Regions from separate parts of the Egicoccus sp. AB-alg2 genome, predicted to be linked through region 2. Evidence: riboswitches for the same ligand, from Rfam matches in the RefSeq annotation. Region 2 holds a riboswitch; each other region holds the start of a gene.
What was found. Region 2 has a riboswitch for thiamine pyrophosphate ahead of ACERM0_RS12760 (hypothetical protein). Riboswitches for the same ligand answer to the same signal wherever they lie in the genome.

Region 1: linked by a shared signal. The riboswitch ahead of thiE (thiamine phosphate synthase) and the one ahead of ACERM0_RS12760 (hypothetical protein) in region 2 are both predicted to bind thiamine pyrophosphate.
Region 3: linked by a shared signal. The riboswitch ahead of ACERM0_RS11785 (thiamine diphosphokinase) and the one ahead of ACERM0_RS12760 (hypothetical protein) in region 2 are both predicted to bind thiamine pyrophosphate.

What each region holds. Positions count from the first base shown of each region.
Region 1 is NZ_JBGUAX010000003.1:405,019-412,228, forward strand. It holds gene thiO (glycine oxidase ThiO) at 1-471, opposite strand, end outside; gene thiE (thiamine phosphate synthase) at 468-1,121, opposite strand; TPP riboswitch at 1,111-1,225, opposite strand; gene ACERM0_RS07120 (hypothetical protein) at 1,247-2,161, opposite strand; gene ACERM0_RS07125 (trans-aconitate 2-methyltransferase) at 2,158-3,252, opposite strand; gene ACERM0_RS07130 (BTAD domain-containing putative transcriptional regulator) at 3,370-6,315, opposite strand; gene ACERM0_RS07135 (NADP-dependent isocitrate dehydrogenase) at 6,396-7,210, opposite strand, start outside.
Region 2 is NZ_JBGUAX010000006.1:102,969-110,178, forward strand. It holds gene zwf (glucose-6-phosphate dehydrogenase) at 1-533, opposite strand, end outside; gene ACERM0_RS12745 (hypothetical protein) at 597-1,310, opposite strand; gene ACERM0_RS12750 (2TM domain-containing protein) at 1,327-1,599, opposite strand; gene ACERM0_RS12755 (dienelactone hydrolase family protein) at 1,693-2,349, opposite strand; gene ACERM0_RS12760 (hypothetical protein) at 2,396-2,905, opposite strand; gene ACERM0_RS12765 (hypothetical protein) at 3,117-3,377, shown strand; TPP riboswitch at 3,383-3,511, opposite strand; gene ACERM0_RS12770 (hypothetical protein) at 3,618-4,001, opposite strand; gene ACERM0_RS12775 (rhodanese-like domain-containing protein) at 4,218-5,579, shown strand; gene ACERM0_RS12780 (rhodanese-like domain-containing protein) at 5,644-6,258, shown strand; gene ACERM0_RS12785 (sulfite exporter TauE/SafE family protein) at 6,255-7,172, shown strand; gene ACERM0_RS12790 (GntR family transcriptional regulator) at 7,207-7,210, shown strand, end outside.
Region 3 is NZ_JBGUAX010000005.1:410,520-417,729, forward strand. It holds gene ACERM0_RS11750 (biotin transporter BioY) at 1-233, shown strand, start outside; gene ACERM0_RS11755 (PspC domain-containing protein) at 244-435, opposite strand; gene ACERM0_RS11760 (DUF1992 domain-containing protein) at 517-921, shown strand; gene ACERM0_RS11765 (hypothetical protein) at 984-1,526, opposite strand; gene ACERM0_RS11770 (DUF3253 domain-containing protein) at 1,632-1,898, opposite strand; gene ACERM0_RS11775 (AAA family ATPase) at 2,060-3,142, shown strand; gene ACERM0_RS11780 (SDR family oxidoreductase) at 3,180-3,818, opposite strand; TPP riboswitch at 3,913-4,056, shown strand; gene ACERM0_RS11785 (thiamine diphosphokinase) at 4,049-4,753, shown strand; gene ACERM0_RS11790 (thiamine ABC transporter substrate binding subunit) at 4,763-5,887, shown strand; gene ACERM0_RS11795 (ABC transporter permease) at 5,998-7,210, shown strand, end outside.

The sequences.
Region 1 (7,210 bases), on a different contig from region 2:
GACGCGCTGGGCGTCCACGCGGTGGTCGTCGCGGGCGAGCACGCCGCCGCGGACGCGCGGGTGCAGCAGCGGCTCGACCTGCCGACAGGCGCGAGCGGTCAGGCGCTCGACGTCCAGGCCGAGGTCGCGCTGGAACGCGGCGAGCTCCTCGATGCTGGTGACGTCGTCGCGGTCGTGGCCGACCAGCAGGGTGGGTTCCTGACGGTGGTCGACGGACGTGTCGGCGGCGGCCTCGAGGTCGGCGGCAAAGGTCGGCCAGCGGCGTGCCGACGCGACCGTCAGGGCGAGCAGGGCCTGCTCGCCGTAGGCCGCCTCGGTCACCGGTGCCAGCATGCCGGCCGCGACGCCGGAGGCGCCTTCACCGGGCCGGTCGTCGACGACGGTGACGCGTCGCCCGGCCAGGGCGGCCCGCCAGGCGATGCTCAGTCCGATCAGGCCGCCGCCGACGACCAGGACGTCCTGCCGTGTCATGACCGCCCCGCCGTCGTGCCGGCGAGTGCGTCGAGCAGGTCGCGGGTCGCCGCCGCCGCGTCGGCAGCGTCCGAGACGGCGCCGACGACGGCGATGCCGTGGGCACCTGCGGCCAGCACGTCCGGTACGCGCGCCGCGGTGATGCCGGCGATCGCGACGACCGGGACGTCGACGGCGGCCGTGACGCGCCGCAACCCATCGTGGCCGAGCGGCGGCGGGAGGCCGTCCTTCGTGTGCGTGGCGTGGACCGGGCCGACGCCGAGGTAGTCGCAGCCGTCGGTGACCAGCGCCCGGGCGGTGTCCGGGTCGCGCGCGGTGCCGCCGACGAGGAAGCCCGGCCCGGCGACGGCGTCCGCGAGGGCGCGTGCCGCGGCGACCGGCAGGTCGTCGGCGCCGAGGTGGACGCCGTCGGCATCCGCGACCAGCGCGAGATCGACGCGGTCGTTGACGATGCAGCGCGCCCCGGCCGCGTGGCAGTCCCGGACCACCCTGACGGCGAACGCGAGCCGGTCCCGGTCGCGGCCGCGCTTGCGGCGCACCTGCACGCACGGGGCCCCGGCGGACAGCGCCGACGCCACGGTCGCGAGCACCTCGCGACCGGGACGGTCGTCGGTGATGACGTGAAGCGACGGGACGGTGGTCTCCCGCACGACGCACTCCCTCCGCCGGCATGACCCGGATCAGGTTCCGAGGTAGCGCGCCCGCCCGGCGCGATCTCAGCCCTGCGGTTCGGAGGGCTCCCTCGGCGTCTGCGTTCCCGACCGTAGCGAGCGGTTCACCTCCGTGCACGGCCCCACAGGGTCCAGCGCGACAGCGGCAGGAACCCCAGCCGCTCGGCCGGTCCGCGGCTGAAGTCGGAGAAGAGCGACATCACGGGCAGGCGCGGGAACGTGCCCAGCCGCCGGCGTGCCATCGCCTCCCAGGCCCCCCGACCGCGGTGGCTCGGCCGCGTGACGCCGAGCGCGAACACGTGCACGCCGTGCGCGACGTACGAGGTGCCGATCGTGACCGGTTCGTCGCCGTCGTAGCCGACCCAGGCATGGAAACGCGGGTCGTCCAGCAGCGCGGGTGCGGCCAGGACGCCGGGCCGCCAGGGCTGCACGTCGGTGAAGGGGTAGCCCTCGACGGCGACGCGCTCCCAGTCCGCGAGGCGCCGACGGTCGGACACCCGCTCGATCCGCAGCCAGGCCGGTGGTGGAGGTTCCGCCTCGCCGGTCGGTCGCAGCAGCAGTGGCGGATGGCCCTGCAGCCGCCACCCGTCCGCCGACAGGTCGGGCGTCGGCCACGCGCTCCACAGCAGCACGTCGCCGGTGCCGCCGGGGACGAGGTCGGCCTCGATCGCGGCGAGCACACGGCGGTGCTCGCCGTGCGGCAGCGGTGCGAGCAGCGACACGCCGCCGTACGTGGCCGCGGGCCGGCCGAGGTCGTGCACCACGTAGCCGTCGCGTTGCACGACCCGGCCGCCGTGCGCCTGCACCACGGCCGCGAACGAGGACGCGTAGGCGTGCACGAACCGGCGCACGAGGCCGTCCTGCACCGGGCGGTGGGGTTCCCACCCGGTGGCGAGGTGACCGGCCGGGTCCCTGCCGGCGACCGGCCGCACCGGCGGCAACGGCGTGGTGACCGTGCCGGCCGGGGCGGGGGACGTCGCGGGGACGGCGACGGTCGTGGCGTCGGAGGTGCGGTTCATGCCACGGGCTCCGGATCGAGGCGGTAGTGGCGCCAGAAGGGGTCGTCGACGCCGAGGTCGACCGCGTCGCGGTAACCGGCCTGCCGGGCCCACGCCCGCAGCGTCGTCGCGCGCAGCGCCGTGCCGTTGGCGACAACCGGGTCCTCGGCCAACGTGGCCGGCAGGCAGTGCAGGATGCTGAAGCCGTAGGTGAGCCGCTCGACGAGGTCGGCGTCCTCGCCGAACGTGTCCGCCACCCGCTCGTCGGCGACGTAGACGACGCCGTGCTCGGCCAGCAGCGGCCGCACGGCCCGCAACGCACCGACCGGATCGCCCATGTCGTGCAGCGCCTCCAGCACCGTCACGAGGTCGTAGCGTCCCTCGCTGGCCAGTTCGGCCGCGTCGGCGACGCGGAACGTGACGCGGTGGGCGAGCCCGGCGGCGGACGCGGCGGCCTCGGCCTCGCGGACCGAGGCCGCGTCGAGGTCGATGCCGTGGACGACCGCGCGTGGGTAGGCGCGTGCCAGCGCCAGCGTGGAGCGGCCCACGCCGCAGCCGAGGTCGAGGACGCGCGGTGCGGCGCCCTCCCGCAGCCGCCGGTCGACGTCGGGCAGCGCGGCGATCCATGCCGCCAGCTGGGTGTCGAAGGTCGGGCCGTTCAGCGCGGCGAGCCCCTGCCGGACGCCCGTTCCGTAGTCGGCGTACGGGATGCCCGTACCGGTGCGGTAGGCCGGCAGCAGGCGGTCGAAGACGCCGACCGACGCGCGCACGATGTGCACCAGGGGGCCGAGGTGGATCCCGCTGTCGGGCTCGAGCAGGACGGCGGCCGCGACCGCCGGCAGGGAGAAGCGCCGCACCTCGGCGGCCTCGTCCGGGTTCGGGCAGCGCAGCCAGCCGGCGGCGGTCTGCTGCTCGAGCCACTCGCGGGCGTAGCGGGGCGCGACGTCGGCGCGGTCGGCCAGTTCCTCGGCCGTGGCCGGGCCCTGCTCGTGCAGAGCGCGGTAGAGGCCGAGCTCGAGGCCGAGGGACACGCTGGCGAGCTCCATGGCCGCGACGGCGTCGGCGAGCAGGCGCTCGTCGACGGAGACGGGGGTCGTGATCGAGGTGGACACGGCGGACTCCAGGGTCGTGGGCGGGCCGGCGTTCCGGCCGGCACCCGCACCGTGGCCGACAGGCCTTGCACGTCGCGTGCACGCCGCATGACGGCGCGTGCACGCGTGTGCCGGTCCTCAGCGTCTCGCGGCCAGCGCGTCGATGCGTGCCAGGCACGACACGGTCAGCGCCGCGATGTCGGGGTGGGTGTCGCCCGCGCGACGGGCGGCCGCCACCTCGGCGGATCCCAGCCGCGCCCGGGCGGCCTCCAGCGCCGAACCGATCCGCCGGGCCTCCGAGCCGAACGAGGGCCGGGTGACGAGCCGCTCCAGCGCCGCGGCCAGTTCGACGGCGTCGGCGTCCGCCGCGATGCGGGCGAACAGGACCACGAGGTTGCGCAGCCCCGTGGCCAGGAACGCGTCGGCGCCCGCCTCCAGCCACATGGTGAGGGCGTCGCGGTGGCGCCGGAGGGCGTCTCCTGGCTCGCCGTGGCGGCCGCGGACGGCGACATCGGCCAGCCGCGCCACCCCTTCGGCGAAGCGGGCGCCGCCCGCGGCGGCCACCTGCAGCGCCGTGTCGAGCGCCTCCAGCGCCCGGTCGGGCGCGACGTCCGCGAGCGCCTCACCGAGCGCGTAGTGGGCCATGGCGCGGGTGCTCGGGGCGCCGCTGCGCTCCGCGAGTGCGACCGCCTCCTCGGCGGCGCGGACCGCCTCGCCGCTGCGCTCCTGGTAGCCGTGTGCCAGCGAGGTGCCGACCAATGCCAGCGCCATCAGCCCGGGATGCTGCTGTGCGCGGGCGAGCTCCAGGTTGGTGGCGTACAGCGCCAGCCCGCCGTCCAGGTCCCCGGTGGTGATGCACAGGTCGCCGAGCATCTCCGTGAGCGTCGTGGCCTCGGGCCCGGCGAAGGGGCCGTCGCGCAGCGGTGCGGCCAGCCGTTGGGCCTCCTCGGTGCGTCCGGCGATCATCGCGGCGGCGATGGCGCAGGCCTGGACGCGGGTACGCAGCGACGGCGACGTCACGTCGTCGCGGTCCAGCACGTCGCGACCCCAGTCCAGCAGGTCGGCCCGCGCGAGGACGTAGGCGGCCCGGTGCACCATCCCGGTCATCTCGGCCAGGGTGGCGCCGTCGCCGGCCGCGAGCGCCCGCCGGTGGACGGCCCGCAGATCCGGCAGCGCGAGCACCAGGTCGCGTAGCGCCTCCGTCTCCGCCGCGGTGTTCACGGCCTGGTCGGAGCGGCGGACGAGGTCGAGCACGGCCGCGGTCTGTCGTGCGAACACCATCGGTGCCTGGGGGTCGCGCCGTAGCCGGTCCCACGCGTCCAGCCGCACCGGTTCCAGCAGGCGGTAGCGCTCGTCGCCGACCCGCACCACCAGCGAGCACTCCACCAGGCGGCCGAGCGCGGCGGCGGTCGCGTACCCGTCCGTGCCCGGCTCGCCGCACACGGCCCGGACGTCCTGCAGGCCGAACGTGGCGGAGAAGACGCCCAGGTGGCGGAACAGCCGCTGGTCGACCTCGGGCAGCAGGTCGTAGGACCAGTCGACGACGCCGCGGACGGTGCGGTGCCGTAGCGCGCCGCGGCCGCCCGGACGGTCGAGCACGTCGAGGTGGGTCCGCAGGCGGGCCAGCAGCGTGCCGACCGGGAGTGCGGCGGCACGGGCAGCCGCCAGTTCGATCGCCAGCGGCAGGCCGTCGACCGCCCCGACGACGGCGGCCGCGTCGCGCACCGCCACCGGCGGACCACCGGCGCGGGCGACCCGGTCGAGGAAGAGCGCGACGCCCGCATCCGCCTCCGACGCGTCGTCGGTCGCCGGCACGGGCAGCGGCTCCAGTCGCCGCACCACCTCGCCGTCCACGTCCAGGCGCTGCCGGCTGGTCGCGAGCAGCCGGACGTCGGTGCGGCGCCGCAGGACGGTGCCGACGACGGTGGCCACCGTGTCCAGGACGTGCTCGCAGTTGTCCAGCACGACCAGGCCGCGGTGGCGGGCGAGGACCTCGACGGCCTGCGTCAGCGGGTCGGCGCCGCCGGACGGCCCGGCGTCCATCGCCTCCAGCACGACGCCGGCGACCTCGTCGCCCGTGCGGGCCGTGGCCAGGTCCACCCACACGGCAGGTTCCGTGGCCGCGACCAGACCGGCCAGGTGGGTCTTGCCGACCCCGCCCGGGCCGACGACCGTGACCAGCGGCCCCGACCGCAGCGCCGCCGTCACGCGCTCGCGCTCGCGGTCACGGCCGTAGCTGGCGGTGTGTTCCGGCGGCGCCGCGGCGCCGGTCGGGGACACGGTTGAGCGCGGCGACGTGACGGCTGCGGTCGTCGAGACCGCCGGTGTCGGGTCCTCGTGCCAGGCGACGGTTCCTCCGCGCAGCAGCCGGCGTTCCAGGTCGGCCACCCGCGGGCCGGGGTCGAGCCCCAGCTCGTCGGCCAGCGTGCGGCGCCATCGCCCCAGCGCGGCGAGCGCGTCGGGGACACGACCGGCAGCGGCCAGCGCCGTCGCCAGCGTGAGCGCCGCCTCCTCGTCGAGGTGCTGCTCGGCGGCCACCGCCTGCAGCTCCGCCACGGCCGTCGGTGCGTCGCCGACCCGTAGCCGGGCGCCGGCCAGCAGCACGCGCGCCTCCAACCGCAGCCGCTCGAGCCGTGCGGCCTCGACCTGCGCGAGGTCGTCGGCCAACTCGCCGTAGGCGCGGCCGTGCCACCACGCCAGGGCGGCCTCCAACACGGGCACCGTCGTCGCGGGCTCGCCCGTCCGCCGGCGTGCCGCGGCCACCGCGGCCGTGAACCGTTCGGCGTCCACCTGGCCCGGGGCCAGCGTCAGCGCGTAGCCGGCGGCACCGCCACGGATGGTGGTGACGCCGCCCAGCAGCTCGCGCAGCCGGGTGACGTGCGACTGCAGGCTGTTGCGGGCGCTGTCGGGTGGGTCGTCGCCCCACACGGCCGTGACCAGCGCGTCGGTGGAGACGGTGCTGCCGCCGGCCAGCACCAGCGCGGTCAGCAGCCGCTGGCGTCGCGGCCCGGTCAGGGGTACGGCGACGCCGGCCCGCTCGATCGCGAGCGGTCCCAGCACCCGGATCCGTACCGGCTCGACCACGTCGCGCAGTATGGCCGGCGCGAACGCCGACGGGGAGCGCGAACCGTCGCGCTCCCCGTCGGATCGGACCTCGCCGGCGCTCAGCCGCGGAACCCGTCGATGATGCCGTTCAGTGTCCGGCTGGGACGCATCGCCGCGGAGACCTTCTCGCGGTCGACCCAGTAGTAGCCACCGAGTTCCACCGGCCCGCCCTGGGCGGCGTTGAGCTCCTCGACGATGGTCGCCTCCTGCTCGCCCAGCTGCTCGGCCAGCGGGCCGAACACGGTCGCGAGATTCGCGTCGGCGCCCTGCGAGGCGAGCTCGCGGGCCCAGTACAACGCGAGGTAGAAGTGGCTGCCGCGGTTGTCCAGCTGACCCACCTTGCGCTGCGGCGAGCGGCCCTCCTCCAGCAGCGTGCCGATCGCGCGGTCCAGGGTGTCGGCCAGCACCTGCGCCCTGGCGTTGCCGGCCTGCTGGGCGAGGTGCTCGAACGAGACCGTCAACGCCAGGAACTCGCCGAGCGAGTCCCACCGCAGGTGGTTCTCCTTGACGAACTGCTGCACGTGCTTGGGCGCGGAGCCGCCGGCACCGGTCTCGAACAGCCCACCACCGTTCATCAGCGGCACGATGGACAGCATCTTCGCGCTGGTGCCGAGCTCGAGGATCGGGAAGAGGTCCGTGAGGTAGTCACGCAGGACGTTGCCGGTGACCGAGATGGTGTTCTCGCCGTTACGGGCCCGCTCGAGCGTGAAGCGAGTGGCCTCGGCGACGGGCAGGATCTCGATCTGGAGCCCGTCGGTGTCGTGACGCTGGAGCTCCTCCTCGACCTTCTTCAGCAGCTCGGCGTCGTGCGCGCGGTCGCGGTCGAGCCAGAACACGGCCGGCCAGCCGGTGGCGCGGGCCCGGTTGACGGCCA
Region 2 (7,210 bases):
AGCACCTCTTCCTTGCCGAGGAAGTGGTCGATGCGGAACACCTGCGACTCGTCGAAGTTGTCGAGCACGCAGCCGTTCAACCGCCGGGCGGACGCGAGGTCGCGGCCGAACGGCTTCTCCAGCACGACCCGTGCACGCGCAGAGAGCCCGGCGCCCGCCAGCCCCTCGATCACCGTGGTGAACACGCTGGGCGGTACGGCGAGGTAGAACAGCGGCCGCTCGGCGCCGTCCAGCGCCGCGCACAGGGCGGTGTAGGTCGCCGGGTCCCGGTACTCACCGGCCACGTACCGCAGGGCCGCCGACAGCCGTTCCCAGGCGGCCTGCGCCGACGGAGTGGACAGGTCGAGCTCCTTGCGTGCGTGCGCCCGCAGCTGCTCGACGTCCCACGCCGAGCGGCCGATGCCGACCACGACGTCCGGGAGGCGGCCCTGCTCCGCCAGGCGCAGCAGCGCCGGGAAGAGCTTCTTGCGGGCCAGGTCGCCGGTCGCGCCGAACAGGACCAGCCCGTCGTTCGGTCGAGCGCCGTCCGTCACCCACGTCCTCCACCCTCGGCTGCCACCACGATACGTCGCCCGGCGCGTGACGCCTCGGCTCCCTCATGCGCGCCGTGGCACGTCGTGTCCCATGGTCATGCGCACCAGCCACCGGCCGTGGATCGCGCCGGCCACCGCCCCGGCCGCCAGGCAGGTCAGCATGCCGACGAGGATCCGGGCCGGGAGGGTCCGCAGCGCGAATGCCAGGTCGATGCCGAGGAAGATCACCGGCATCGCCACCGCCCAGGCGACGGCGTTGGCGAGCAGCCAACGCCCGGCACGCGGGACGTGGCCCCGCAGGACCCGCGCCTGGGGCCAGCCGAGCACCAGGCCGGCCACCGCACCGAGCACCGCGGCCAGCGCGTACTGGACGGCGGCCCCGAACGGCGCTGCGGCCGGCGCCTGGCCACCGCCGCCGTCCAGCAGGGTCATCGCCGTGGACGGCAGCATCCCGAGCGTCCAGGCGAGCACCGCACCAAGAACGGTCGCGCCCACCCAGCGCCCCGCTGCGAGCACGGGCAGCGGGTCGCACAGCACCTGCCACTGCAGGCGCCCGACCACCAGCCCCTCGAGGCCACCGCCGGCGATCACCAGTGCCGTGGCGGTGAACAGGGGGGCGGGTTCGCCGGCGTCCAGCCAGGGCGCCACCATGATCGCGACACCCGCGGCCAGGCTCAGGCCGACCAGTTCCGCCAGGGCGTTGGCCGCGACCCAGCGCCGCCAGACGTCGGCCCGGCGCTCCGCCGCGGGGGTGCGCGGGCTCCGGACGGTGGTCACGGCGCGAGGGCCGGCATCAGCGCAGCCGGTCCATCTCGGTCCGGATGCGGTCCTCGGACGGCTCGCCGCCGTACACGTCCAACCCGTGGAAGAACAGCCCGATGCCCCAGCCGGCGAGCGGGAACATCGGCCAGAAGAAGCCTGCGCCGGTCAGCGCCCAGGTCAGGATCAACAGGCCGTTGACGACCAGGAACACCAGCGCGTGGCCGTAGAACTCGCGCTTCTTCTCCAGCTGTGCGATGGCGCGAGCACGCAACTCCTGCTCGCGGGTCTCGAACTCGACGGTCATGGTGAACACCTCCCTCGACCGACGATCTCAGCGTGGCGCACGCCGCCGGGCGCGAACAGGGCCGACGTGCCCGCCGTGGGAGGACGGGTGGCATCAGACGAGCCAGGCCGTGAAGTGGTCCCGGGCCAGCGTGGCGACCCGTTCGAGCGCGCCGGGTTCCTCGAACAGGTGCGTGGCGCCGGCCACGACGTCGAGTTCGACGGGAGCCGACATCTCCGCGCGCGCCTGCTGGTTGAGCGCCAGCACCGTCCGGTCGCGTTCGCCGACGATCAACAGCGTCGGCGCACGCACGCGGCGCAGGGCCGGTCCGGCCAGGTCGGGTCGTCCCCCGCGCGAGACGACGGCACCCACGGCGGACGGACGCTGCGCGGCGGCGACCAGCGCCGCCGCCGCGCCGGTGCTGGCCCCGAAGAGACCGACGCGGCCCGGACGGAAGACCTCGTCGTCGCGCAGCCAGTCGATGCTGGCGACGACCCGGTCGGCGAGCAGCGGGATGTCGAACCGGAAGCCCCGCGTGACCCGGTCGACGTCCTCCTCCGCCGGTGTGAGCAGGTCCATGAGCAGTGTGGCGAAACCGACCTGCTGCAGGACGGCCGCGACGAGCTGGTTGCGTCGGCTGAACCGGCTCGAGCCGCTGCCGTGCGCGAAGACCACGACGCCCGCCGGTGCCGCGGGCACGGACCAGTCACCGTACAGCGCGCCTCCCACGACCGGGATGCTGACCTCCGTCGTGTGCGCCTCGAGTGCCATGACCCATCTCCCCCGGGTCGCGTCGCGGGGCCGGTCCCGGCGCGTGCTACTCGACGTGGAGGGCGGCCGCCATGCCGGTGCGGTAGTCACACCCCCGGGACGTGAAGCAGCCGATCTGCCAGTCGCCGCGCCGTTCCGGTGGCACCGTGAAGGTCACCGAGACCGTCTCGCCGCCCTGCACCATGATCGTCGTCCCGCGGTAGGGCGGTTGCACGTCCATTCGGTCCACGGACGGGCGCACGTCCACGTCGAGGCCGGCCAGCAGGTCCTCGCCGAAGCCGACGGCGCGCTGGTCCTCCTCGACCACCGCACGTCCGAAGCTCACCATGTGGCTGCCGACGTCACGGTTGACGAACTCGAAGGTCACCGGACGGCCGGCGACGATCGTGACGTCCGTCGGCGCGAACGCGCGTTCCTCCATGACCATGCGCACCGTGCCGTCCGCAGCCGGTGTGGCGGTGACCACGCCACCACCGCGGCCGAACAGTGCGACCAGGAGCACGACCGCCGCGATGCCGAGGACGACCGTGAGGGTGGTGCGTGTGACGGTGCCCATCGTCCTCACCTCGCCTGGATCGAGCGTTGCCCTCAGGTTCGTGATACGTCCGACCGCCGCCCCGGTCCAGTGCCGGACGGTCCCGTGTGTGGAGGGCCCTCGGGCCCCGGCTCGCGAAGCGCCGGCAGGCCTCCTGTCCCTGTCCGGATACGGCTGCCGCGACCCAGACTGGAGTCCCCCACGGGGGCCGACGTCGAGGCGAGGACGCACGATGGCGCAGCACGAATCCGCGAACGGCGGACTCGACGAACTCGGCGGGCCGGCGCGCACGGCGGCAGGCCAGCCGACCATGGATCGTGGTCAGGTCGTGATGCTCGTGCGCCGCCACGTCGACCTGGAACACGTCCGCACCGGCGACTACGACGACGAACTGTGGGCGCTGTGGCGTGACGAAGCCGCCGGCGCCGGCGAGCAGGACCACAACGCCGACGTCCTCGACCGGGTGCTGGCCCGGCTGCGCACCGGCGGATGACGGCGCGACGCCCGTGCGGTGGTCCCTTCGCCGGTACTGGCCGGATCAGGTTGTGGCGGTCGCCGCCGCAGCGGCCTCTCAGCTGGGTGCCTCCGCTTCATGGCGGAGGGGCGCCAGTTCCCGCTCACCACACGGACGTCGCTCACCCGATGTTCGCGCGGTGACCGGCCCGCGGCAAGGGGCGGACGTCCCGAGCCGACGGCCGCCGCGGATCGCGCGGCGGCCGTGGGTGTCGCGGCCTCAGGCGTGACCGCCGGCGTGGCGTCCCGCGCCGCGGCCGGCCGGCACCTCGAGGTGCCGTGCCAGTCCGAGGATCAGCATGGCGATCAGAGCGACGAAGAAGGCGGCCAGGAACCAGGCGGCAGCCGTGCCCGTCTCCAGGACGGCAGCGGTGATCCCGAGCGCCAGGGTGAGTGCGCCGCCGCCGACAGCCAGCCACCGCGGACCGAACGCGTCCAGTCCGAGCGTGGCGAAGGCAGCCGCGCCGAGGATGATGCCGACCGCGCCCATGCCCCGTGCATCCTGCACGAGCGGCAGTTCGCCGAGAACGACGTAGCCGAGGTAGGTCAACGCGGCGATGGTGACGAGGATGGTGGCGATCGTGTCCCGACGATCCAGTCTCACCGTACTCGCCTCCTTCCCTGGTGAGGAACCGATCGGGTGCACGGAGAACGTCCGTCCCGACCAGTTCGAGTGTCCGGCACGACGCGCGGACGCGACAGAGGCGAACTCCTCGCCCCTCTCTGACGAACGTCCGAACCACTCGGCGGAATTGTCCGTACAATTGCGGCGTTGTCGACGACGCCGCTCGAGACACGCACGCGCCCGGGAGGGCCCCACATGGACATCGTGACCCTGGAGACCACCTCGCTGGGTGACCGCAGCTACCTCGTCCACGACGGGCAGGTGGCCGCGGTGATCGACCCGCAGCGCGACATCGACCGTGTCCTGCGCCTCCTGGACGAGCACGGGGTGACCCTGGTGGCGGTCCTGGAGACGCACGTCCACAACGACTACGTGAGTGGCGGGCTGGAACTGTCGCGGCGGACCGGCGCCGAGTACCACCTCAACGCCGACGAGGAGCTCCACTTCCCGTTCTCGCCGCTGAAGGACGGTGACGTCGTGCAGGTCGGCGAGCTGTCACTGCGGGCGCTCCACACGCCCGGGCACACGCCGACCCACCTGTCCTACGTCCTGCACGACGGCGCCCGCGACCGCGCGGTGTTCACCGGCGGCTCGCTGCTGTTCGGCTCGGTCGGCCGGACCGACCTGGTCACCGCCGCGCTGACCGAGGAGCTGACCCGGCTGCAGTACCGCTCGGCGCAGCGCCTGGCGGCCACACTCGACGACGAGGTCGAGGTGCGCCCGACCCACGGGTTCGGCAGCTTCTGTTCCTCCGGCGAGACGACCGGCGCCGAGGCCTCCACCCTCGGGCAGGAGCGACGCGACAACCAGGCGCTGCGCATCACGGACGAGGACGACTTCGTCGCCACCCTGGTCGCCGGCCTCGACGCCTACCCGGCCTACTACGCCCACATGGGCCCCACGAACCGTCGGGGCCCCGCGCCGGTCGACCTGTCGCCCGTCGAGCGGGTCGTCACGTCCGAGCTCCTGCGCCGCATCCACGCCGGCGAGTGGGTGGTCGACCTGCGCAACCGCCGCGTGTTCGCGCACGAGCACGTCCGTGGGACGCTCAACATCCAGCTCGAGGACAACGCCTCCACCTACCTCGGCTGGCTCATCCCGTGGGGGACGCCCGTCACGCTGCTCGCCGACTCCCCCGAGGAGGTCGAGCAGATGCAGCGCCAGCTCGTGCGCATCGGCATCGACCGCCCCGCCGGCCAGGTGCCCGACGGGTTGGCCGGTGTCACTCCCGCCGCCGACCGTGGCAGCTACCACGTCACCGACTTCGCCGGGCTGCGCCGCGCCCTCGACGAAGGCGCCGAGCTGGTGGTCCTCGACGCCCGGCGACGCCTGGAGTGGGAGGCCGGCCACCTCGACATGGCCGTCCACGTGCCACTCCACGAGCTCGAGCAACGGCTCGGTGACGTGCCCGCCGGCCCCGTATGGGTGCACTGCGCCAGCGGCTACCGGGCCTCCATCGCCGCCTCCCTGCTGGCCCGGTCCGGACGTGACGTCGTGCTGGTCGATGACGTGTTCGACGCCAACGCCCACCGCCACTTCACCCTCACCACCGACTGATCCCTCCCCCCTCGACCGCCTTCCGCCACTCCCGCTCCCGCCCCCGCGCTCCCCAGGAGGACCCGTGACCGACACCACCACCGCCCCGGCCCGTCCCGGTCAGCACCTGCCCGCTTCCGACCTGCGCGACTGGCTGCGATCCGACGGCGCGCCGCGCGTGCTCGACGTGCGGACGCCGGCCGAGTTCGAGAGCGTCCACATCCCGGGCGCCTACAACGTCCCGCTCGACACGCTGCGCGAGCACCGTGACGAGCTGGTCCGCCACCTCCACGAGGAGGTCGTGCTCGTCTGCCGCTCCGGGCAGCGCGCGACGCAGGCCGAGCGGGCCCTGGCCGAGGCCGGCCTGCCCCACGTCCACGTGCTCGACGGCGGCATGCTCGGGTGGGAGGCCGCCGGCGGCGAGGTCCGTCGCGGCCGCCAGCGCTGGGACCTCGAGCGGCAGGTCCGCCTGGTCGCCGGCGGACTGGTGCTGTCGGCGGGGCTCGGCAGCCTCGCGGTGCCGCGACTGAAGTGGCTCGCGACGGCCGTGGGTGGCGGTCTGGTGGTCGCCGCCGTGACCAACACCTGCCTCATGGGCCAACTGCTGCAGCGCCTGCCGTACAACCGTGATGCCGTGCACTGCGACGTCGACCGCGTCGTCGAGGCACTCGCCGACGCCGGCGGCCCGGCGGCGCGATGATCGCGGCGACCCTCGTCCTGGCGGTGTTGGTCGGGGTCAGCCTCGGCCTGCTGGGCGGCGGCGGCTCCATCCTGCTGGTGCCCGTCCTGGTCTACGTCGCCGGCCAGGACCCCAAAGCGGCCATCGCCATGTCGCTGCTGGTGGTCGGGATCACCAGTGCTGCCGGCATGCTGGCCCATGCCCGCGCCGGCCGGGTCCGGTGGCGCACCGGGGCGATCTTCGGCGCGGCCGGGATGGCCGGCGCGTACGGCGGCGGCCGCCTCGCGGCGTTCGTGCCCGGAACCTGGCTGCTGATCGGGTTCGCCGTCATGGCCGGGCTCACGGCCGCGGCCATGCTGCGGGGCCGCCGCACGCCGCCCCGTCCGGAGGCCGTCGGACACGAGCAGTCGGTGGTCCGGATCGTCGCCGAGGGCGTCGTGGTGGGCGCCGTCACCGGCATGGTCGGCGCCGGCGGCGGGTTCCTGGTGGTGCCGGCGCTGGCCCTGTTGGGGGGCCTCCCGATGGCGAGCGCCGTCGGCACGTCGCTGCTGGTCATCGCACTGAAGTCGGGCGCCGGGCTGCTCGGCTACCTCGCCAGCACCACCATCGACTGGCGCCTGGCCGCCGCGGTCACCGCGGCCGCCGTCGTCGGGTCGCTGGCGGGTGGCCGCCTCGCCGGGCGCGTGCCGGAGCAACGCTTGCGGCAGACCTTCGGTTGGTTCGTCGCCGCCATGGCCGCGTTCATGCTGCTTCAGGAAGCGCCGGCGGGGCGACTGGGCGCGCTGGCCACCGCGCCGGTCACCTGGACCGTGGCCGCGCTGGTCGGCGTCGGCGTGGCGCTGCTCGTCCGACGGCGGCGGCGTCGTGGCACGCGACCGCACGACGACGCGGAGCCCGTCGCCGCAAGGGAGGACGGCGCGGACCTCCTACCCTGACGGACGATCCGACCGCCGTCCGACGGAGGCGCCCGTGC
Region 3 (7,210 bases), on a different contig from region 2:
GCCGGCTGGGCTCGCGCACGCCGCTGCAGGTGATCGGCGCCATGGCGGTCGGCAACCTGCTGATCTGGGCCTTCGGCGCCGCCGGGCTCGCGCTGGTGCTCGGTCTGTCCGCCACGGAGGCCGTCGCCACCGGCGTCGTCCCGTTCCTGTTCGGGGACGCGGTCAAGCTGCTCGCGGCGGCCGCGGCCGTCCCGGCGGCGTGGAAGCTGGTCGACCGGGTCGAGCGCCGCTGAGCCACGGGGCTCAACGTCGCTTGGGCATCACCAGCCACAGCACCAGGTAGGCGAGCTCGCTGGCACCCGTGATCGCGAAGATCACGAACAGCAGACGGACGAGCCCGGTGCTGAAGCCGTAGTGCTGCGCGATCCCCGAGCAGACCCCGGCGATCAGCCGCCCGTCGCCGCGTCCTGGTCGGTCGAGCCGCTTGCTGGCCATGGGCTGCTCCTCGTCGCGTTTCGCGGTCGCTCCGTCGCGTGCCACCCTGCCAGGGGATCGCCGACGGCGAATGGGGACACCGTGACCGAACGCAAGCCCTCCGGCATGAGTTGGGAGTCGTGGATCGAGCGGCAGATCCGCGAGGCGCAGGAACGCGGCGAGTTCGAGGGCCTGCCCGGTGCCGGCCGCCCGATCGCCGACCTGCACGCGCCACGCGACGAGAACTGGTGGATCAAGAAGAAGCTCGAGCGTGAGCGCATCGCCGCGCTACCGCCCGCGCTGGCCATCCGCCACGAACGCGACGAAGCCATGCAGCGCGTCACCGAGGCCCGCTCCGAGGCGCAGGTGCGCACCATCGTCGAGGCACTGAACGCGCGTATCCGCCGCGTGAACGCGACCGTGACCAGCGGACCGTCGACGTCGATCGGCGTGCTGGACGTCGATGCCGTGGTCGCCGCGTGGCGACGCGGCCGCGACGGCGGCTGAGCGGGGAACGGCACGGCGTCCGGCAGAGCGCGGCTGGTGGGGTGTGCCGTGACCGCTTCCGTTCAGCCGAACCACACCCAGACGCTCACGAGTCCGGCGCCCACCCCAGCGACGAGGGTGGTCAGCCACCAGCGCCGGCCGCGGGCCGACACCTGACGTTCGGCGAGGTAGCTGGCCACGCCCCCACCGATCCCGGCCGGGACGGTCGTCGCGACCGAGTCACGAAGGCCGGTTGCGGTGAGGTCGGGCAGTGAGCCGCCGAAGAAGAACAGCCACAGCGGGACGAGGCCTGCGAGCACGCCGACACCGATGACCGGTACGAGGGCGCCCTGCAGTTGCGGTGGCGCGAATCTCGACAACAGCCATCGCGCGCCGGAGGCGAAGAGCGTCAGCCCGCCGACCAGGAGGGTGATCGGGAACGCGAAGAGCAGGATCGAGCCGACGGGCCAGTCCGGGTCGGCGGCGAGAATCAGCACGATGGCCAGGATGCTGACGGTCAGCGTCGCGCCGAACCAGCGGAGGATCCATCGGCCCCAGGGATCGAGCGGGTTCGAGGTGTGGTCGCGATCGAACCGCGGGTGGAAGTCGCTCGGCGCGCCAGCCATCGGTCGTCGTCCCCCACATCGCGACGTCGCCATCGTTGCATGCGCCGTGCCCGTCAGGTGGTGAAGCGGGCGTGCCGGAATGGCTTCCCGGTGCGGCGGGGGACGTCAGGGGCCGGGAGCAGACACCCTGCGCCGGATGCGGATCGGCCCTCGCGCCTGCGCCGCGTCGACCACGACCCCACCCTGCGTGACGTCCACCTCACCGGCGGCGGCGAGCCGCGCAGCGGCCAGTCGGGCGGGCCCCATCAACTGGCGCCAGTCGTCCTCGCCCACCCGGCGAGCCGCCTCGGACGGGCAGATGCTCGCGCCGTCGGCCCGGGCAGCGAGCAGTGCACGGATGGCGCCCTCGAGCCGGTCCTCCACATCGGTCACGGTCGCTCCTTCGAGTCCACGCCCCCCCCGCCCGCGGGACCAGGACGGGGACGTCAGGGGTTCGGTCGCGGCCGAAGACGCAGATGCCGCGCCCCGGGACCCACAAAGGTATGCTCCGATCATACCTTTTCGGTACTTTCGCGTGATACCCGGAGCGTGGCGTGGAGCTCTCCCCGTTCGACTACACCGGCCCGCTGCCGCCCGAGCTCGTGCGCGGCCGCGACGACCTGCTCGTCGACCTCACCGAACGGGCCACGGCCCGCTCGCCCACCGCGCTGCTCGGACCCCGCCGCTACGGCAAGACCAGCGTGCTGCAACGCCTCGCGGCCGACCTCACGGAATCCGCGGTCGTCACCATCGACCTGATGCCCGCGCAGACCCCCAACGACGTCGCCCGCGCCCTTTCCGCTGCGCTGCTCGACACCGACGCCGACGTCGCCCGCAACGCCACCGAGGTGTCCGCCACCCTCGGCTTCAACCTCGTCGGGCTGCGCGGCCAGGTCACCTCGACCCGCCCTGCCGACCGACCCGACCCCGCAGCCGCCTACGCCAACCTCGTCGACACCCTCGTCCGGACCGCGTTGCGTCGCCCGACCGTCATCATCTTCGACGAGTTCCAGCAGATCGCGACCGTCCCCAACGGCACCGCGGTGCTCCGCGCCGCGCTCCAGCACCACTACAAGGACATCGGCCTGCTGTTCGCCGGGTCCGCGCCATCGGCGATGCGCGGCATCTTCTCCAACCACGCCCAGCCGTTCCTCCACCAGGCACAGATCGTCGAGATCGGGCCGCTCGACCTGCCCGCCACCCAGCACATCGTGAACGACGGGTTCACCACGACCGGCCGCACCCCCGGAGCGGTCGCGTCGCTCATCCACCAGTTCACCCGCGGCCACCCGCTTCGCACCATGCAAGCCGCCCACGTCGCCTGGCTGCACGCCACCAACGCCCCCGCCGACACCACCTGGGGCGCGGCACTCGCGACCATCCGGAAGTCCGCCCGCCCCGAGGTCTCGGCCGTCTACGAGCAACTGCCCGACACCCACCAGCGGACGCTGCGGGTCGTCGCCCACCGCCGTTCCGCGCTCGGCGTCGCCGGCGAACTGGTCAACCTCAGCAAGGGCAGCGCCCAGGGCGCCCACCGCAGCCTGCTCGACCACGGCCACCTCGTCGACGTGGACGGCAGCCTGCACGTCACCGACCCGTTCCTCGCGGACTGGCTGGTCGAGACCCACCCGCTCTGACCACCCGCCGGCGTGTTGCTGCGAGCTCCGACGAGGGTCAGCCGCCCAGCGCGTCGGCGATCGGCGTGTCACCGGTGGCGATCTCGTAGGTCTGTCCGATGGTGGCCGGCGCGGCAAGGCACACGGCGATGGTCGCCGCCACGTCCTCACGTGGGATCTTGTCGCCCCGGGACACCGAGGTGGTGATCCGGCCGGTGCCGGGGTCGTCGGTCAGTCCGACCGGCCGCAGGATCGTGTGGTCCAGACCGCTGTCGGCCAGCGCGGCGTCGGCGCGGCCCTTGGCCCGCAGGTAGACGTCGAACACCTCGTCACCCGGGTGGTCGGCATCGGCGTTGACCGAGCTGACCATCACGTAGCGCGACACGCCGGCCTGCCGCGCCGCGTCGACGAGCTTGACGGCGCCGCCGTAGTCGACGGACTCCTTGCGCGGAGCGCCGCTGCCCGGGCCGGCCCCGGCCGCGAACACGACCGCGTCCACCTCGCCGACGGCCTCGGCGAGGGCGGCCGCGTCGGCTTCCTCGAGATCGCACAGCACCGGCTGGGCACCCGCGTCGCGCAGGTCGTCGAAGTGCTCCTCCTTGCGGACGATGGAGCGGACCTCGTCGCCACGCCGGGCCAGGATGCGGGCCAGGTGCAGGGCGATCTTGCCGTGGCCTCCGGCGATGGCGACACGCATGGACGTTCCTCGTTCGATTCGGCGTCGCAGGGACGGGATCGACGCTACCGAGCGGATAGGCTGGCTCGTGTCGGCGGCACCTGGCCGCTCGACACGACGACACCCGGGGAGCTCGGGACAGCCGGGCTGAGAGGGTGGCCGCCTCACCGCCGCGCACCTGCGCGGCGGTGGAGGGCGTCACCGACCCGTGGAACCTGAGCCGGGTAATGCCGGCGGAGGGAGGTGCGACGATGCTGCCCGGACCCTCGGTCCCGTTCCCGGACGCCGCGACCCCGGACATCGCGCCGGAGATCGTGGTGCTGGTCGGTGGCGACCCGGTCCTGCACGACCGGGTCCCGCAGCTGCCGCAGCGGGCGTTCGTCATCGCCGCGGACTCGGGGCTGCACCTCGCCCACGAGTTCGGTCTGCCGGTCCACCTCGTCGTCGGCGACCTCGACTCGGTCCGGCCCGAGCGCCTCGCCGCGGCCCGGGCCGCCGGGGTCCCGGTCCACCAGCACCCGGTGGACAAGGACGAGACCGACCTGGCCATCGCGCTGGATGCGGCCACCCGGTTCGCGCCGGCGCGGGTCACCCTGCTGGGCGGCCACGGCGGACGCCTCGACCACCTGCTCGGCAACGCCCTCGTGCTCGCCGCCGAGGCGTATCGCGAGCTGACGCTGACCGCCCTGGTCGCGTCGGCCACGATCACGGTGGTCCGCGGCGAACGCGAACTTCGTGGGCAGCCGGGCGACTACGTCAGCCTGCTCCCGGCCCACGGCCCGGCGCGGGGGATCACCACGTCGGGCTTGCGGTTCCCGCTCTCGGACGAGGACCTCCCGGCCGGGTCGACGCGCGGCATCAGCAACCAGTTCCTGTCCGATCGCGCCACCGTGCGGTTGACCGACGGCGTCCTGCTCGCCGTCCAACCCGGTGAGCGCGGTCCCGACCACGCCTGAGGAGTACCCATGCGCACCCGTCTGCGCGCCGTCGCAGGTGGCCTGGCCCTGGCCCTGCTGCTCGCGGCCTGTGGGGAGGCGGCCGACGAGTCCGCCGGCCCTGACGAGCCCGAGCCCACGGAGGACGAGACCGGCCCCGACGACATGTCGCCACCCGAGGACCTGCCCGACCAGGTGACCATCACGCTGGTCACCCACGACTCGTTCGACGTCGAGGAGGAGGTGCTCGCCAGGTTCTCCACGGAGACCGGTATCAACGTGGACATCGTGCCGGGCGGGGATGCCGGCTCGACCGTGAACCAGGCCATCCTCACCCGCGACGCCCCGCTGGGCGACGTGCTGTTCGGCGTCGACAACACGTTCCTGTCCCGCGCCCTGGACGAAGAGATCTTCGTCCCCTACGAGTCGCCCGCGCTGGCCGGGGTCGACCCGCAGTTCCTGCTCGACGACCAGCACCGGGTCACCCCGGTCGACTTCGGCGACGTGTGCCTCAACTACGACCGCGCCTGGTTCGAGGAGAACGACGTCGAGGTACCCGACGACCTCCAGGACCTGACCGACGAGGCCTACACCGGGCTGCTCACCGTGATGAACCCCGCCACCTCCTCCCCCGGCCTGGCGTTCCTGCTGGCGAGCGTCGAACGGTTCGGCGAGGACGGCTACCTCGACTTCTGGGAGGCGTTGGCGGACAACGACGTGCTGGTCACCGACGGCTGGTCCGAGGCCTACTACGACGAGTTCAGCGCCACCGGTGACGGCGAGCGCCCGCTGGTCGTGTCGTACGCCTCCAGCCCGCCGGCCGAGGTCTACTTCGCCGACCCGCCACCCGACGAGCCGCCGACCGGCGTCATCGAGGCGTCGTGCTTCCGGCAGGTCGAGTTCGCCGGGATCCTGCAGGGCACGGAGCACGAGGCGGAAGCGCGCCTGCTCGTCGACTTCCTGCTGTCCGAGGCCTTCCAGGAGACCCTGCCGCTGACCATGTTCGTCTTCCCGGTGGTCGAGGACACGCCGCTGCCGGAGGTGTTCGAACAGCACGCCGTCGTCCCCGACGAGCCGCTGCAGCTCGACCCGGAGGAGATCGGCGCGGGACGCGAGGAATGGATCGACGCCTGGACGCGCACGGTCCTGCGGTGAGCGTCGATCAGCGGCCCCCTCGCGGCGCGGGCGACGTCCGTGCCGCGGGGCGCGCCGCTGCACACGGGGTGCCGCAGGCGGTCCGCGCCGCGGCCGGGCGGAGCCTGCTCCTGCTCGTGCCGGCTGCGTTCCTCCTCGTGTTCTTCGTCCTGCCGGTCGGCACGATCCTGCTGACCGGGCTGCGTCCCGAGGGCCGGCTCGACCTCGCCGCCGTGCCCGCGGTGCTCAGCGACCCGGTCACCCTGCGGGTGGCGTGGTTCACGCTGTGGCAGGCGGCCGCCTCGACCGTGCTGACACTGCTGGTCGGGCTGCCGGGCGCCTACGTGCTGGCACGGCTGTCGTTCCGCGGGCGCAGTGCCCTGCGCGCCGCCATCACCGTGCCGTTCGTGCTGCCGACCGTGGTGGTCGGCAGCGCGTTCCTGGCCCTGCTCGGCCCGCGCAGCCCGCTCAACGCACTGCTGGGTGGCGTGCTGGGCGAGGCCGCACCGACGCTGGACCTGCGCCGCACCGTGACCGCGATCCTGCTGGCCCACGTGTTCTTCAACTACGCGGTGGTGGTCCGCACCGTCGGTGGCCTGTGGAGCCACCTCGACCCACGCCTCGAGGAGGCGGCCCGCACCCTCGGCGCCTCGCGCTGGGCGACGTTCCGGGAGGTGTCCTGGCCGCTGGTGCGCCCCGCGGTGGCCGCCGCCGCCGCGATCGTGTTCCTGTTCACGTTCACGTCGTTCGGGGTCGTGCTGATCCTCGGCGGGCCGGGGCGGGCGACCCTCGAGGTGGAGATCTACCGGGCGACCGTCCAGCTGCTGGACCTGCCGCTGGCGTCCGTGCTGGCGCTGCTCCAGCTCGCGGCCGTGACCGCCGCCCTGCTGGTGTACGGCCGCCTGCAGAAGCGCGCGACCGCCCAGCCGCTGCGCAGCGCCGCCACCACCGCCCGGCCGCCCCGGACCCGCGGCGAGCGTGCCTTCCTCGCCGTCAACCTCCTCGTCGTCGCCGGGCTGTTGCTGGCGCCGCTGCTCGTGCTGGTCGAGCGTTCCCTGGCCACCGGTGACGGCTACGGCCTGGACCACTACGCCGCGCTCTTCGGGACCCAGCGCTCGACCGTGCTGGCGGTGGCGCCGTTCGAGGCGATCCGCAACTCGGTCCTCTACGGGCTGGCAGCCACGTCGGTGGCGCTGGTCGTCGGCGGCTGCGCGGCCGTCGCGGCTTCGCGGCCGGGCCGGAGTGGCCGCCTCCTCGACCGCGCGCTGATGCTGCCGCTCGGCACGTCGGCGGCCACGGTCGGCTTCGGGTTCCTGCTCGCGCTGGCGCGCCCACCGCTGGACC